2 regions of the Rubrivivax sp. JA1055 genome follow, and region 1 is predicted to be linked to the other one. Evidence: predicted binding sites of a transcription regulator. Region 1 holds the regulator's gene; the other holds the start of a gene.
What was found. The regulator sigma-54, encoded in region 1, starts transcription at its own class of promoters, with help from an activator protein. The targets are predictions, from matches to a motif close to TGGCANGNAANCTGCTTT.
Positions count from the first base shown of each region.

Region 2: a site for sigma-54 is predicted at 1,697-1,714, ahead of LOC65_RS15740 (DUF2126 domain-containing protein). Genes of this name have one in related genera too.

Region 1 covers NZ_JAJKFP010000005.1:190,901-194,315, forward strand. The annotation lists gene lptA (lipopolysaccharide transport periplasmic protein LptA) at 1-506, shown strand, start outside; gene lptB (LPS export ABC transporter ATP-binding protein) at 506-1,264, shown strand; gene LOC65_RS07600 (RNA polymerase factor sigma-54) at 1,275-2,777, shown strand; gene LOC65_RS07605 (class I SAM-dependent RNA methyltransferase) at 3,004-3,415, shown strand, end outside.
Region 2 covers NZ_JAJKFP010000006.1:1,387,722-1,391,136, forward strand. The annotation lists gene LOC65_RS15740 (DUF2126 domain-containing protein) at 1-1,665, opposite strand, end outside; gene LOC65_RS15745 (tetratricopeptide repeat protein) at 1,789-3,153, opposite strand; gene LOC65_RS15750 (DNA internalization-related competence protein ComEC/Rec2) at 3,167-3,415, opposite strand, start outside.

The sequences.
Region 1 (3,415 bases):
ACCGGCCGGGCTCGGTCGACCTGCAGCGCCAGCTCGTCGAGTTCAACGGCAACGTCGTCATCACCCAGGGCACGATGGTCATCCGCGCCGACCGCGTCGAGCTGCGCGAGACGGCCGACGGCTACCGCGCCGCCACCGCCATCGGCAGCGCCGGCCGCCCGGCGAGCTACCGCCAGAAGCGTGACGGCGTCGACGAGGTCGTCGAGGGCGTGGCCGACCGCATCGAGTACGACGGCCGCGCCGACACGCTGCGTTTCATCGGCAACGGCGCGGTGCGCCGGCTGCGCGGCGCGGTCGTCGCCGACGAGATCACCGGCTCGCAGATCGTCTGGGACAACACCGCCGAGACCTTCAGCGTCGCCGGCGGCGAGACGACCCGTGCCAACCCGAGCGGTCGCGTGCGCGCGGTGCTGAGCCCGCGCAGCGACAAGGCGGCCACGCCGCCGGCCGCGCCGGCCTCGGCCGCGCCGCTGGCGCCGGCGCGCTCGCTCGGGGGCCAGCGCTGATGGAAACCGCCGTCGCGGGCAGCCGGCTCGAAGCCGAGAACCTGCAGAAGAGCTACGGCCAGCGGCGCGTCGTCAAGGACGTGCACCTGTCGGTGGCCGCCGGCGAGGTCGTCGGCCTGCTCGGCCCCAACGGCGCCGGCAAGACCACCACCTTCTACATGGTCGTCGGCTTGGTGCGTGCCGACGCCGGCCAGATCCGCATCGACGGCCGCCCGGTCGAGCGCCTGCCGATCCACCAGCGATCGCGCCTGGGGCTGTCGTACCTGCCGCAGGAAGCGTCGATCTTCCGCAAGCTGACCGTCGAGGAGAACATCCGCGCCGTGCTCGAGCTGCAGCAGGGCCCGGACGGCCGGCCGCTGAAGCCGGCGCAGATCCAGGAGCTGCTGGACAAGCTGCTGCACGACCTGTCGATCGAGAAGCTGCGCGACTCGCCGGCGCCGGCGCTGTCCGGCGGCGAGCGCCGCCGCGTCGAGATCGCCCGGTCGCTGGCCACGCAGCCGCGTTTCATCCTGCTCGACGAGCCCTTTGCCGGCGTCGACCCGATCGCCGTCATCGAGATCCAGCGCATCATCGCCTTCCTCAAGTCGCGCGGCATCGGGGTGCTGATCACCGACCACAACGTGCGCGAGACGCTGGGCATCTGCGACCGCGCCTACATCATCAGCGAGGGCAGCGTGCTCACCGAAGGCACGCCGCAGGCGATCGTCGAGAACGCCGAGGTGCGCAAGGTCTACCTCGGCGAGCATTTCAAGATGTGACGCGCGGCCGATGAAGCCCTCCCTCCAAGTCCGCCTGTCGCAGCATCTGGCGCTGACGCCGCAGCTGCAGCAGTCGATCCGGCTGCTGCAGCTGTCGACGCTGGAGCGGCACCAGGAAGTCGAGCAGATGCTCGAGCAGAACCCGTTCCTGGAGATGGACGAGGACGCGGCGACACCGTTCGACGCGCCGGCCGAACGTGCCACCGTCGACCGCGTCGCCGAGCGTGACGACGGCGACGGTGCCGCCGAGCCGGCACCGGCCGAGGTCGACGCCGCCGAGTTCGGCACCACCGAACGCGACGACTGGGAGAACGGCACCGAGCGCGACGACTTCGACGGCATCCGCGAGACCCCGGCCGCGGCAGCGCCCGAAGGCGACGACGACCTCGACCCGCAGGAGCGCCGCGCCAGCGCCGGCACGCTGCAGGACCACCTGCGGCGCCAGATCGCCGGCATGCGGCTGTCGGCCGAGGACGCTGCGGCACTGCACGTGCTGATCGAGTCGCTGGACGACGACGGCTACCTCGCCGACCCGCTGGAGGACATCGCCGCGCGCCTGGCCGACATGCTGGACCTGGACGACGAGGAGCAGCGCGAGGCCCTGGCCGACCGCCTGCAGTGCGCGCTGCGCTGGCTGCAGAGCCTGGAGCCGACCGGCGTCGGCGCACGTTCGCTGTCCGAGTGCCTGGTGCTGCAACTGCGCACGACGCCGCGCTGCGAGGCGCGCGAGGTCGCGATCCGCATCTGCGAGCACTCGCTGGAGCTGCTGGCGCGGCGCGACGTGAAGAAGCTGACCGCCGCCACCGGCGCCGGCGAGGACCTGCTGCGCCAGGCGCAGGCACTGATCGTCGCCTGCGAGCCCAAGCCGGGGCGGCCGTTCGCGCCGGCCGAGTCGAACATCATCGTGCCCGACGTCATCGTCCAGAAGTCGGGGCGCGGCTTCAAGGTGCTGCTGAACCCGGACGTGATGCCCAAGCTGCGCATCAACGACCTCTACGCCCAGGCGATCCGCGGCCAGCGCAACGGCGCCGGCGGGCTGTCGTCGCGGCTGCAGGAGGCGCGCTGGTTCATGAAGAACATCCAGCAGCGTTTCGACACCATCCTGCGTGTGTCCAAGGCCATCGTCGAGCGCCAGAAGGGTTTCTTCACCCACGGCGCGATCGCGATGAAGCCGCTGGTGCTGCGCGAGATCGCCGACGAGCTGGGCCTGCACGAGAGCACGATCTCGCGCGTGACGACGGCCAAGTACATGGCCACGCCGCAGGGCACCTTCGAGCTGAAGTACTTCTTCGGCAGCTCGCTGAACACCGAGGCCGGCGGCAACGCGTCGAGCACCGCTGTGAGGGCGCTGATCCAGCAGCTCGTCTCGGCCGAGGACGCCAGCAAGCCGCTGTCGGACAGCCAGCTGTCGCAGATGCTCGAGGAGCAGGGCATCCAGGTCGCGCGCCGCACCGTCGCCAAGTACCGCGAGGCGCTGAAGATCGCGCCGGCCTCGCTGCGCCGGGCGATCTGACGCGACCACAGCCCAGGGTCAGGTCCCGCAGGACCTGACCCCGTCCTCCGCCGCGACGCGCCGCCGCCGCAGCTGAGGCAGCCCGGGCAGCCCGGGGTCAGGTCTTGCGAGACCTGACCCCGTCCTCCCGTCCTCCTGACCCCGTCCTCCGCGTCCTCCGCCACAACGCGCCGCCGCCGCCGCAGCTGGACTACAGTCCAGCGCTTTCGTCCGTCGCGCCGCCGTCATGACCGTCTCCCTGTTCCTTCCCTGCGCCGGTGGCGTCGAGCCGCTGCTGGCCGACGAGGCCGCCCGCATCACCGGCTGCCGCACCGAGGCCGTGCGCGGCGGCGTCTTCGTCGACGGCGACGCCCGCGCCGCGATGGCGCTGAACCTGGAAAGCCGGCTCGCCCAGCGTGTGCTGTGGCCGCTGATCGACGGCCCCTACCGCGACGAGCACGAGCTCTACGAACTCGCGCGCCGCGTGCGCTGGGACGACTGGATCACGCCGCGCCAGACGCTGCGTGTCGACGTCGCGGCGCAGCGTTCGCCGCTGAAGAGCCTGAACTTCGCGACGCTGCGCGTGAAGGACGCCGTCTGCGACCAGCTGCGCGAAACGAGCGGCGAACGCCCCAGCGTCGACACCCGCCACCCCGACC
Region 2 (3,415 bases), on a different contig from region 1:
CGCGAACGAGGCCGGCCGGTCGCCGGCTTCGGCCCAGGGCAGCGAATCGAGCGGCAGGCGCCAGCCCATCGGCGAGTCGCCGGGGATCAGGTAGAGGCGCTCGTCGCGCAGGAACCAGGGGCCGCTGATCCATTCCGGCCCCGCGGCGCCGGCGAACCACTCGCGGCGCAACGGCAAGGCGTAGCCGGTGACGGCATCCAGCCCGGCGCTGAAGACACGGCGCAGGCGCGCGCGCTCCAGCTCGTCGTCCAGGCGCGAGTCGAAGGGGTCGACGTTGCTCGGCAGCCGGCGCTCGCGCCAGAGGTAGTACCAGGCGTCTTCGTGGCCGGGCATCAGCCACTTCGGGTCCAGGCCCAGCCGGCGCGCCAGCGCGGCGCCGAAACGTTCGGCGTCGGCCACCGTGTAGGCGTGCGTGTCGCGCTCGTCGGCGAACAGCGAGGCGTCGTGCCAGCAGGGCTGGCCGTCGGCGCGCCAGGCGATCGTCAGCGCCCAGCGCGGCAGCTGCTCGCCGGGGTACCACTTGCCCTGGCCGAAGTGCAGGAAGCCGCCCTCGCCGTAGTGCGCGCGCAGCCGGTGCACGAGTTCGGTCGCCAGGCCGCGTTTGGTGGGGCCCAGCGCGTCGGTGTTCCATTCGGCGCCGTCGCGGTCGTCGACCGAGACGAAGGTCGGTTCGCCGCCCATCGTCAGTCGCACGTCGCCGAGTTCGAGCTCGCGGTCGACCGCATCGCCCAGCGCCAGCACGTCCCGCCACTGGTCCTCGGTGTAGGGCTTGGTGACTCGCGGCGACTCGTGCACCCGCGTGACCTGCATCGTGTGGCCGAAGGTCACCTCGCAGGCGTCGACCGCGCCGGAGACCGGCGCCGCCGTCGAAGGCTCGGGCGTGCAGGCCACCGGGATGTGGCCTTCGCCGGCCAGCAGGCCCGAGGTCGGGTCCAGGCCGATCCAGCCGGCGCCCGGCAGGTAGACCTCGCACCAGGCGTGCAGGTCGGTGAAGTCGGTCTCGGCGCCGCTCGGGCCGTCGAGCGACTTCAGGTCGGGCTTCAGCTGGATCAGGTAGCCGGAGACGAACCGCGCCGCCAGGCCGCAGTGGCGCAGCGCCTGCACCAGCAGCCAGCCGGTGTCGCGGCAGGAGCCGGACTTCCTGGCCAGCGTCTCTTCGGGCGTCTGCACGCCGGGCTCGAGGCGGATCAGGTAGCTGATGTCACGCTGCAGCCGGCGGTTGATCTCGACCAGGAAGTCGATCGTGCGCACGCGTTCGCGCGGGATGCTGGCGACGAACTCGGCGAACAGCGGCGTCGCCTCGTCGCGCGCCAGGTAGGGCGCGAGGTCGTGCGCCAGTTCGGGCGCGTAGGCGAACGGGAAGTGCTCGGCCTCGGGTTCGAGGAAGAAGTCGAACGGGTTGTAGACCGACATCTCGGCTACCAGGTCGACGGTGACCTTGAACTCGGTCGTCTTCTCCGGGAAGACGAGGCGCGCCAGGTGGTTGGCGAACGGGTCCTGCTGCCAGTTGACGAAGTGCTCGCCGGGCTCGATGCGCAGCGAGTACGAGACGATGGGCGTGCGGCAGTGCGGCGCCGGGCGCAGACGCACGACCTGCGGCGAGAGCCCGACGCGGCGGTCGTAGCGGTAGTGCGTGACGTGGTTCAGCGCGACGTGGATGGACACGGACGGAGCTCCTGCGGCGGGATGCCGCGGTGTTGCAAGTGCCGGGCCACGGATGCAGCACGCGGGCTGCGACGATGATGCCAGCGCGGCGATGACGGCCGCAGCGCGCCGCGCAAGCCGGCCTCAGATGGCGAGCGCGGCTTCGAGCTCGGCCTGCAGCTCGGCCACCGCGTCGGCCCAGCGGCCCGCCGCCGGACGGCGGAACAGCCGCATCACGCCCGGATACCAGGGCGTGTCGGCGCAGCCTTCGAGCCAGCGCCAGTCGACGTTGTAGTCGGGCAGCAGCAGCGCGCACGGCGTGCCCAGCGCGCCGGCCAGATGGGCGATGGCGGTGTCGACGCTGACGACGAGGTCCAGGTTCTCGATCAGCGCCGCGGTGTCGGCCAGGTCGGCGACGTCGGGCATCGGGTTCAGCAGCGCGAACGGCGGCGCCGCGGCCTCGTCCTCGCCGGCGCCCTTCTGCAGGCTGACGAGCTGCACGCCGGGCAGCATGGCCAGCGGCGCCAGTTCGGCCAGCGACGGCAGCGAACGGCAGGCGTCGGTCTCGAAGCGCGGGTTGCCGCGCCAGACCAGGCCGATGCGGCGGCGGCCGCCGGCGTCACCGAGCACGGCGCGCCAGCGGGCGACGCGGGCCGGGTCCGGGCGCAGATAGGGCAGCGCGGCCGGCACCGAGTCGACGCGCGTGCCGAAGTGCCACGGCAGGCTCATCGCCGGCGCCCACAGGTCCCAGTCGCCCGGCGCGACCTCGGCCGTCGGCGGCACGACGACGTCGACGCCGTCGGCACCGGCCAGCAGGCGGACCAGCGGCGCATAGGCCAGCACGCCGACACGCCCGGCACCGGCGGCCTTGGCAACGGCGGCATAACGCACGAACTGGATCATGTCGCCGAGACCGGCCTCGGCGCCGATGAGCAGCGAACGCCCGGCCAGCGGCTCGCCGGCCCAGCGCGGCAGCGGCAGCCGGGCGGCCAGCGTGTCGGACCAGCGGCGGCGCTCGAACAAGGCCCAGCCTTCGTCCCAGCAGCCCTGGCGCAGCCGCAGCGTCGCGAGGTTGAGCGCGGCGTCGACGTGGCCGGCGTCGAGCTCCAGCGCCCGCCGGTGGCAGCCTTCGGCCAGGCGCTCCAGGCCGGTGGCCGCGTAGAGCAGGCCCAGGTGCGTCCAGGCGGCGGCGGATGCCGGGTCCAGCGAGACCGCACGCGTCAGCGCGACCTCGGCGTCGAGCCGGCGCTTGCGCGTCAGCAGCAGCGTGCCGAGCAGGTTCCAGATCGGCGCCGCCTGCGGCGCCAGCGCCAGCGCGTCGCGGTAAGCGGCCTCGGCCTCGTCGGCGCGGCCGGCGCGTTCGAGCACCAGCGCGAGGTTGGCGTGCGCCTCGGCCAGCGTCGGCTGCCGCACGATCGCCTCGCGCAGCGCGGCCTCGGCGCCGGCCAGGTCGCCCGCTTCGAGGGCGCAGGTGCCCTGGGCGAACAAGGACTCGGCAGCGGCGGACACGGGTCAGGCGGGATCAGCGGGAGGAAGGCCGATGATGCCAGTAGCGGCGCGAGCGCTCGCGCTCGCAGTGCGCGCGGCCGTCGGCGGCCAGCGTCCACGCGCCGCATTCGTCGCTGCGCACCAGCACGATGCCGCGCTCGACGAAGCGCGCGCTCACCTCCGGCGCCGGGTGGCCGAAGCGGTTCAGGTAGCCGGCCTGCACGACGGCGACCCGCGGCGCGACCGCGTCGACGAAGGCCTCGCTCGACGAGCTGCGGCTGCC